One region of the Streptomyces sp. x-19 genome, then DNA from elsewhere that is predicted to be linked to it. Evidence: riboswitches for the same ligand, from Rfam matches in the RefSeq annotation. Region 1 holds a riboswitch; the other holds the start of a gene.
The links. A riboswitch is a leader RNA that binds a small molecule or an ion and turns the genes downstream of it on or off. The one in region 1 is predicted to bind magnesium.
Positions count from the first base shown of each region.

Region 2: it holds a riboswitch for magnesium, as region 1 does, so the genes downstream of both, ACLJT4_RS14860 (NRAMP family divalent metal transporter) here and ACLJT4_RS09505 (NRAMP family divalent metal transporter) in region 1, are expected to answer to the same signal.

Region 1 covers NZ_JAJPWK010000003.1:187,799-192,004, forward strand. Annotated here, with positions in the region: gene pls (epsilon-poly-L-lysine synthase Pls) at 1-221, opposite strand, end outside; gene ACLJT4_RS09500 (hypothetical protein) at 670-1,449, opposite strand; M-box (ykoK) riboswitch at 1,602-1,772, shown strand; gene ACLJT4_RS09505 (NRAMP family divalent metal transporter) at 2,071-3,726, shown strand; gene ACLJT4_RS09510 (MgtC/SapB family protein) at 3,788-4,206, shown strand, end outside.
Region 2 covers NZ_JAJPWK010000004.1:513,725-517,930, forward strand. Annotated here, with positions in the region: partial or broken gene ACLJT4_RS14850 (fasciclin domain-containing protein) at 1-225, shown strand, start outside; partial or broken gene ACLJT4_RS14855 (helix-turn-helix transcriptional regulator) at 488-1,240, shown strand; M-box (ykoK) riboswitch at 1,389-1,561, shown strand; gene ACLJT4_RS14860 (NRAMP family divalent metal transporter) at 1,868-3,511, shown strand; gene ACLJT4_RS14865 (hypothetical protein) at 3,614-3,961, shown strand.

The DNA of each region.
Region 1 (4,206 bases):
CTGAGCTGCCGTGCGCGGCGTTCGATCTCGATACACAGGTCGCGGTAGGTGAGCGCCTCGGAGCCCGTGTCGAGGGCGATCGCCTGGGGATGTGCGGCGGCGGTGGCATCGAGCACGTCGAGCAGGGTCCGCGGGGCCGGGGTGCCGGCGGTGCGGTACAGGGCCCGTTGGGGCACTGGTTCGGACGGCTCGAAGGACGATTCGAGAAGGGGCGACGACATCGATATGCCTCTGTTCGGTGCCGGTGGGTGGATGACCCTCGGACGTTCGCCCCTAGAGATGTCGCTGCTCAGGCAGGGGGTTCGCCTGCCGGGCGATCTGTTCCGCAATTCGAACGTGCTGTGAATGCGGCCATCGGGCGCTTGGGCAGGCAGCGCCGGGAAAGCGGCCGCGGCGCCTGACCACGGCGTGGGAAAGAATTGACTCCGGCCGGGGATTGTTTTCGGCACCACTCCCCCGCGCCGACAAAACCGCAGGTCAGGACCGTGATCCCGATCGGTCACGGGTCAACCGGTCAAGCCTTGTCTAAATGATTGCGCAACTGAGCACATATTCATCGACTTCTCACGCCGACCTCATCGCGGTGTCATGACGCGGCCATACCCTCGCCGTGCGTCCGGTACACCCCGAGACACCCGCGAACGTCGACCAACGGGGCGCCGGCGCCGCCTACTTGAGGATGTTCACGGCCCGGGCCACCACCAGGACGACGGTCAGCAACGAGACCGCCGACTGCACCAGCATCAGCAGCTTCGCCCAGCGGGTCAGCGGCATCACGTCGGTGGGACTGAAGGCGGTGGCGTTGGTGAACGACAGGTACAGGTAGTCGGCGAACTGCGGCTCCCAGTGCTCCGGGGCCAGCTCCGGCGTCGCCATCTGCGGGAAGAGGAAGTCCGGGTAGCGGCGCACCGCGTGGACCCGGGCGACCGGCCCGCCGCGGTCCCACTCCCAGTACCAGAGCGCGAAGACGATCACGTTGGTGGCCCAGATGCTGCCGCCGGTCGCCAACAGCGGTCCGGCGTCGCTGCCCTCCGTACCGCGGACCAGGCCGATCACCAGGTGCACCGCGGACCAGCCGTTCGCGGTGCTGATCATCGCGATCAGCACCAGCCCCGCCCCCCGGTAGAGCCACGAGACCCGCTCGATGCGGTACGGGTCGGCCAGCACCAGCACGAGCAGCAGCGCGATCTCCAGCCCCGGCAGCAGCCACTCCGGATGGATCGCCAACCGCTCCGGCAGCAGCCACTGCAACGCCGCCGCCAGCAGCACCGCGCACGTCGAGGGCCAGCGGGGCTCACCGCGGGTGACCCGCCGCCAGGCCGGGCGCAGCCGGTGCCCCGCCTCCGCCACCCCCGCGACGGCGGGCGCCAGCAGCGCCTCGATGCGGTCCAACCGCTCGGCTTCGGTACCGGATTCGCCCGGCGTGCCGGGCTCGGGGTCCTGGGACATGCGGCTCATGCTCACCCGAGGTCGACGCGGTGTCCAGCACGTCGGACCGGGGCGGCCGGGCGGTCCGCCGCGGGGTTAAGAGTCGGTCAAAAACTTGCGCGATTGCGCAAGTGTCCATCGACAGGGTCTAGACTCCTAGAGGTTTGACGAAGCACGCACCTCGTTCGGTGAGGCGTCGTCACGGACACAGGCCACTGATCCCACCCGTCGAGAGACGCTCCGGATCAGGACAGGTCTCCCCGGCCCAAGGGGTGACCCCAAGTGGCTGCCCCACCCGGGGCTACGCCGTGACGTGCCAAAGCTCTGACGAGTGGGGGTGAGCCGGTCGACGGTGACCGGCCGCTCCTTGCCGGATCGACGACGGCGCGTCCCGTGCGCCCCGGCCGGAAGGAGGCGAGAGACATGGATTGCAGTAGTCCGGGCCATCATCGGCCCCACCTCCGCTTGCCCTCGCATTCTTCCGGCACGCGGTAGCCACCTTCCCTGCGCGGCCTCCCCGCCGCACCACGCCCCCGTACGGCCATGCGCCGACACGGGTCGCCGTGCTGCGCTCCCGCGCAGGGAAGACGGCTGCCTCGCGCCCCCAACACCTCCCCCGCCCGGGGGACTTGGGAGGTCGCCATGACCGAGACCACCGTCCGCACCACGGCCCCCGCACCGCACCCCACCGCCGTGCTCGACGACGCGCACACCGGTGACATCCGCGGCGCGCTCGGCACCATCCGGCACGACGACACCGCCCCGCGCCGGGGCCTGTCCGCCAAGCTCAAGACCCTGCTCGCCGTCGTCGGCCCCGGCCTGATCGTGATGGTCGGCGACAACGACGCCGGTGCCTTCACCACCTACGGCCAGGCCGGCCAGAACTACGGCACCCACCTGCTGTGGACCCTGCTGCTGCTCGTCCCGGTGCTCTACGTCAACCAGGAGATGGTGCTCCGGCTCGGCGCCGTCACCGGAGTGGGGCACGCCCGGCTCATCCTGGAGCGGTTCGGGAAGTTCTGGGGCGCCTTCTCCGTCATCGACCTGTTCCTGCTCAACGCGCTGACGCTGGTGACGGAGTTCATCGGCATCACCCTCGCCGCCGGGTACCTGGGGCTGCCCAAGGTCGGCGCGGTCCTGCTGGCCGCGGCCGTCATCATCGCCTCCGCCTTCACCGGGTCGTTCCGCAGGTTCGAACGGATCGCCATCACCCTGTGCGCGGCGTCCCTGCTGCTCGTCCCGCTGTACTTCCTGGTCCACCCGTCCACCGGGCAGATGGCCCACGACTTCGTCGTCCCGCACCTGCCCGGCGGACCCGGCGGACCGTCCGCGGTGATGCTGCTGATCATCGGCATCGTCGGCACCACCGTCGCGCCCTGGCAGCTCTTCTTCCAGCAGTCCTACGTCATCGACAAGCGGATCACCCCGCGCTTCATGGGCTACGAGAAGGCCGACCTGTGGATCGGCATCGCCATCGTGGTGCTCGGCGCCGCCGCCCTGATGGGGTGCACCGCCGCCGCCTTCGCCGGCACCGCGGGCGCCGGAGCCTTCACCGACACCGCCGGCATCGCGCACGGCCTGACCGCCCACGCCGGCAAGCTCGCCGGGGTGCTGTTCGCCATCGCCCTGCTGGACGCCTCGATCATCGGCGCCTTCGCGGTGTCCCTGTCCACCGCGTACGCCATCGGCGACGTCTTCGGCATCCGGCACTCCCTGCACCGCGGCGTCGGCGGCGCCAAGGGCTTCTACGCCGTCTACGCGGGGCTGGTCGCCGCGGCCGCCACGATCGTGCTGATCCCCGGGTCGCCGCTGGGCCTGCTCACCGAGGGCGTGCAGACCCTGGCCGGGGTGCTGCTGCCGTCCGCCTCCGTCTTCCTGCTGCTCCTGTGCAACGACCGGGCGGTGCTCGGCCCGTGGGTCAACGGCCCCCGCACCAACGCCTTCACCGCCGCCGTCGTCGGCGTCCTGGTCACCCTCTCGGTGATCCTCACCGCCGCGGTCCTCTTCCCGGACATCGACGCGGGCAGCATCCTCACCCTCATGGCGGGCTGCGGCGCGGCCGGGGTGCTGGCGCTCGGGTACGCGGAACTGCGGCGGCGCCGCAAGGGCTGGGCGCGCGGCAGGCGTCCGGTGGACCGCACCGGCCGCGAGGACTGGCGGATGCCGCCCCTGGCGGAGCTGACCCGGCCGGTGCTCTCCACCGGACACAAGATCGGCCTGACCGCGCTGCGGACGTACCTGCTGCTCGCCATGGTCCTGGTCGTCGTCAAGCTCGTCCAAGTGGCGCTCGGCCAGTGAGGTTTCCGGCCCGGCGCCGACACCCGTCCCCCACCCCACCCGTTCCCGAGGAGGTGCTCCCATGCACACCCTGACCGTCGTCGACTTCCTTGTCCGACTCGCCACCGGCGTGGCCTGCGGAGCGCTCATCGGTGTCGAGCGCCAGTGGCGCGCCAGGATGGCGGGACTGCGCACCAACGCCCTGGTCGCGGCCGGGGCCACGCTCTTCGTCCTCTACAGCACCGCCGTCGGGGACTCCGGCAGCCCCACCCGCGTCGCCTCGTACGTGGTCTCCGGCATCGGCTTCCTCGGCGGCGGGGTGATCCTGCGCGACGGGGCGGGGGTGCGCGGCCTGAACACCGCCGCCACCCTGTGGTGCTCGGCGGCGGTCGGCGTGCTGGCCGCCTCCGGGCGCCTCGAACTCGCCGTCCTCGGCACCCTCGCCGTCCTCGCCGTGCACCTCGTGCTGCGCCCGGCGGGACGACTCCTGGACCGGGCCCC
Region 2 (4,206 bases), on a different contig from region 1:
ACGATGACGACCAAGTTCCTCACCGGCCACGTCGTCGGTGAGAAGATCGCCCCGGCCAAGCTCGCTGACGGCTCGTACGAGACGCTGGCGAAGAACAAGCTCACCACGTCCGGCTCCGGCGAGAACTACACGGTCGACGGCTCCGCCAAGGTCGTCTGTGGCAACGTGCAGACCGCCAACACCACCGTCTACATCATCGACACCGTCCTGCTGCCCAAGAGCTGACCGGAGCCTGAGTCCGGGTGCCCCGGTGCATGCCGGGGCACCCGGGGGACGGCGACCGCAGCAGGCTCGGCCGTCGCCGTCGCGGGTGTCACAGGCCAGGCGGCGGGCACCGACGCCCTGCCGGCGAAAGATAGTTGACATAGCGTCAGATACCGTTCCACGTTCGCGCTCGCCCTTCCTGTCGGCGGCGAGCCCCGTGAGATCGGCGCAGTGGAGATCGGCCGCACCTCAGGCCACCGCTGCCCGGCTTAGCGTGGAAGGCGTGAGCATCGAGAGCGACATCCGCGAGTTCCTGGCCTCCCGCCGCGCCAAGATCACCCCCCAGCAGGCCGGGCTGCCCGCCTACGGCACCAACCGCCGGGTAAAGGGCCTGCGCCGCGAGGAAGTCGCCATGCTCGCCGGCGTCAGCGTCGACTACTACGTCCGCCTGGGACGCGGCCGTATCACCGGGGCCTCGGAAGAAGTCCTCGACGCCGTCGCCAACGCCCTCCATCTCGACGAGGCCGAACGCGCCCACCTCTACGACCTGGCCCGCGCCGCCGCCAAACGCCCGGCCCACCGCAGGCGCGCCCGCGGCCCGCTCCCCGACAGCGTCCTGCGCGTCCTGCACTCCATGACCGACTCCCCGACCTTCATCCGCAACGGCCGCCTCGACATCCTCGCCACCAACTCCCTCGGCCGCGCCCTGTACTCGCCCCTGTTCCGCGACCCCACCGCCCAACAGGCCAACATCGCCCGCTTCCAGTTCCTCGACCCGCTCGGCCGCGACTTCTTCCCCGACTGGGAGCAATCCCTGAACACCACCGTGTCCCTGCTGCGCACCGAGGCCGGGCGCGCCCCGCACGACAACGACCTGACGCAGCTGATCGGTGAACTCGTCACCCGCAGCGAGGAATTCCGCACCGCCTGGGCCAAACACAACGTGCGCCTGCACCACACCGGCCGCAAGTCCTTCCGTCACCCCGCCGTCGGCGTACTCACCCTCGACTTCGACGCCCTGGACCTGTCCGCCCAGGCGTTCTGTGCTGCGGACCGGCCCCTGGGCGGGCAACGGACTCCGACGACTGCGGCCGGGAACGGGTTCCGTGGCGAGGCGCGTCAAGACTTCGCCAAGCAGTTGCGTGATCTCGCAACTATGCCGTTATGCTTCTGGAGGTTTGAAGAAGGCACCTCGTTCGGTGAGGCGTCTGCACGGACACAGGCCACTGACCCGACGACGTCGAGAGACGCCCAGGTTCAGGACAGGTCTCCCCGGCCTAAGGGGTGACCCCAAGTGGCTTCCCCACAAGCGGAATACGCCGTGCAGTGCCAAAGCTCTGACGAGTTGGGGTGAACCGGTCATCGGGACCGGTCTGCTCCTTGCCGCGTCGTCCAGCGCCCACGTGCGCTCCGGCCGGGAGGAGGCGAGAGACATGGACTGCAGTTGCAGTAGTCCGGGCCACAGTAGGCCCGTCATCCGGATTCGCATGTCCTTCTCGACCTCCGGTACGCGGTAACCACCTCTCCCGCGCGCACGCGCCTCCACGCCCCAGGCACCCGTACGGCCTTCGCCGTCCCGGGTGTCCGGGCTGCGCGCTCGCAACGGGACGGCTCCCGCGCGCCCTCAACACCGCTCCCCAACGGGGGAATTGGGAGGCCCGCCATGACCAGCCTGATCAACGACAAGACTGTTCCCGCACCGCGCAGCGCCGTCCTCGACGACGCGCACGTGGGCGACATCCGCGGTGCGCTCGGCACCATCAAGCACGACGACACCGGCGAACGCCGGGGTCTGTCCGCCAAGCTCAAGACGTTGTTGGCGATAGTCGGCCCCGGCCTGATCGTGATGGTCGGCGACAACGACGCCGGCGCCTTCGCCACGTACGGCCAGGCCGGACAGAACTACGGCACGCAGCTGCTGTGGACCCTGCTCCTGCTCGTCCCCGTCCTGTACGTCAACCAGGAGATGGTGCTGCGTCTCGGCGCGGTGACCGGAGTGGGGCACGCGCGCCTGATCCTGGAGCGGTTCGGGAAGTTCTGGGGCGCGTTCAGTGTCATCGACCTGTTCCTGCTCAACGCGCTGACGCTGGTCACCGAGTTCATCGGCATCACCATGGCCGCCGACTACCTGGGGCTGCCGAAGACGGCCTCGGTGGTCCTGGCCGCAGCCGTCATCATCGCTTCCGCCTTCACCGGGTCCTTCCGCCGCTTCGAGCGGATCGCCGTCGCCCTGTGCGCCGCCTCGCTCCTCCTGGTCCCGCTCTACTTCATGCTCCATCCCAAGACGTCGCAGATGGCCCACGACTTCGTGACCCCGGTCATCCCTGGCGGCAGCGGCGAGTTGGCCACCGTCATGTTGCTGATCATCGGGATCGTGGGCACCACCGTGGCGCCCTGGCAGCTGTTCTTCCAGCAGTCCTACGTGATCGACAAGCGCATCACCCCGCGCTTCATGAAGTACGAGAAGGTCGACCTGTGGATCGGCATCGCCATCGTCGTCATCGGCGCCGCAGCCCTGATGGGCCTGGTCGCCGCCGCGTTCGCCGGGACGAAGGGCTTCGGCGACTTCACCGACACCGCGGGCCTGATCAACGGCATCTCGGCCAAGGCCGGCAAGGTCGCCGGTGTCCTCTTCGCGATCGCCCTGCTGGACGCCTCGATCATCGGCGCGTTCGCGGTGTCGCTGTCCACCGCGTACGCGATCGGTGACGTGTTCGGGATGAAGCACTCCCTGCACCGGGGCGTCAAGGGCGCCAAGGGCTTCTACGCCGTCTACGCCGGCCTCGTCGCCGCTGCGGCCACCATCGTGCTGATCCCCGGCTCCCCGCTCGGCCTGCTCACCCAGGGCGTGCAGACCCTCGCCGGCGTCCTGCTGCCCTCCGCCTCCGTCTTCCTGCTGCTGCTCTGCAACGACAAGCAGGTCCTCGGACCGTGGGTGAACGGGCCCAAGACCAACGCCTTCACCGCGGCGGTCGTCGGCGTCCTGGTGTCACTGTCGATCATCCTCACCGCCTCGGTGCTCTTCCCCGACATCAGCGCGGCCGCCATCCTCGACATCATGGCCGGCTGCGGCGTCGCCGGGGTACTGGCCGCCGGCTACGCCTTCACCCGCCGGCGCACCGCCACCAAGGAAGACCCCATCGACCGCACCGGCCGCGACTCGTGGCGGATGCCGCCGCTGGAGACGCTGACCCGGCCGGTCATGTCCACCGGCCGCAAGATCGGTATGGGAGCCCTGCGCACCTACCTGCTGGTCGCGGCGGTCCTGGTCGTCATCAAGATCGTCCAGGTTGCCCTCGGCAGCTGACCCGCGCACGTCGACGACCGATCACTCCCGTGCCGGGGTGGCGGCGGGACCTCCCCGCCCGCCGCCACCCCACCGACCCCTCACGGAGATGGGAGGGCACCCATGCGCCTTCTCCCGCACCTCACCAAGCTCACCGCACCGGCCCGGCGGCACCACCACGCCACCGACGAACGTCCTGACCCGAGCCCCACCGGCCACATCTGCCCGCGTGTGCGGTTGGCCCTGCAGGACGGCACCGAGCGGGAGTACCTGCTCGACGGCCCCGGTACCTGCCCCCTTCCCCGCGACCCGCACGCCAGGTACGAACCGCGCGTGCACCTGGCCTACCTCCTCGCCCAGCAGGGCCACGACGCCCACTGGCTCGCCCGCTTCGCCGACCTGCCGCTGCCCGCGGCCGATCGCCTCACCGAAGCCGCCTCCTCGGCCACCCGAGCCGGATACGCTCCGTAGCTCCCGCGGGCGCTGAAGCCCGCACACCACCGCACCGTTCACCCGCCCCCGGCCATGCCTGTCCTACGCCGACAGCGCGCCGCCCCACGGAGGTGACTCCCGCATGTCCGTCTTCACCGCTGTCCACATCCACCGGCCCGCCCTCCGCCGCGGGAACACCCGCCGCGTCGTACGCGACTTGCTCTCCGCAGTGCTACGGCGCATCGCCGACAGCCCTCTCGACAGCCCCGTTGTCCGCACACTGC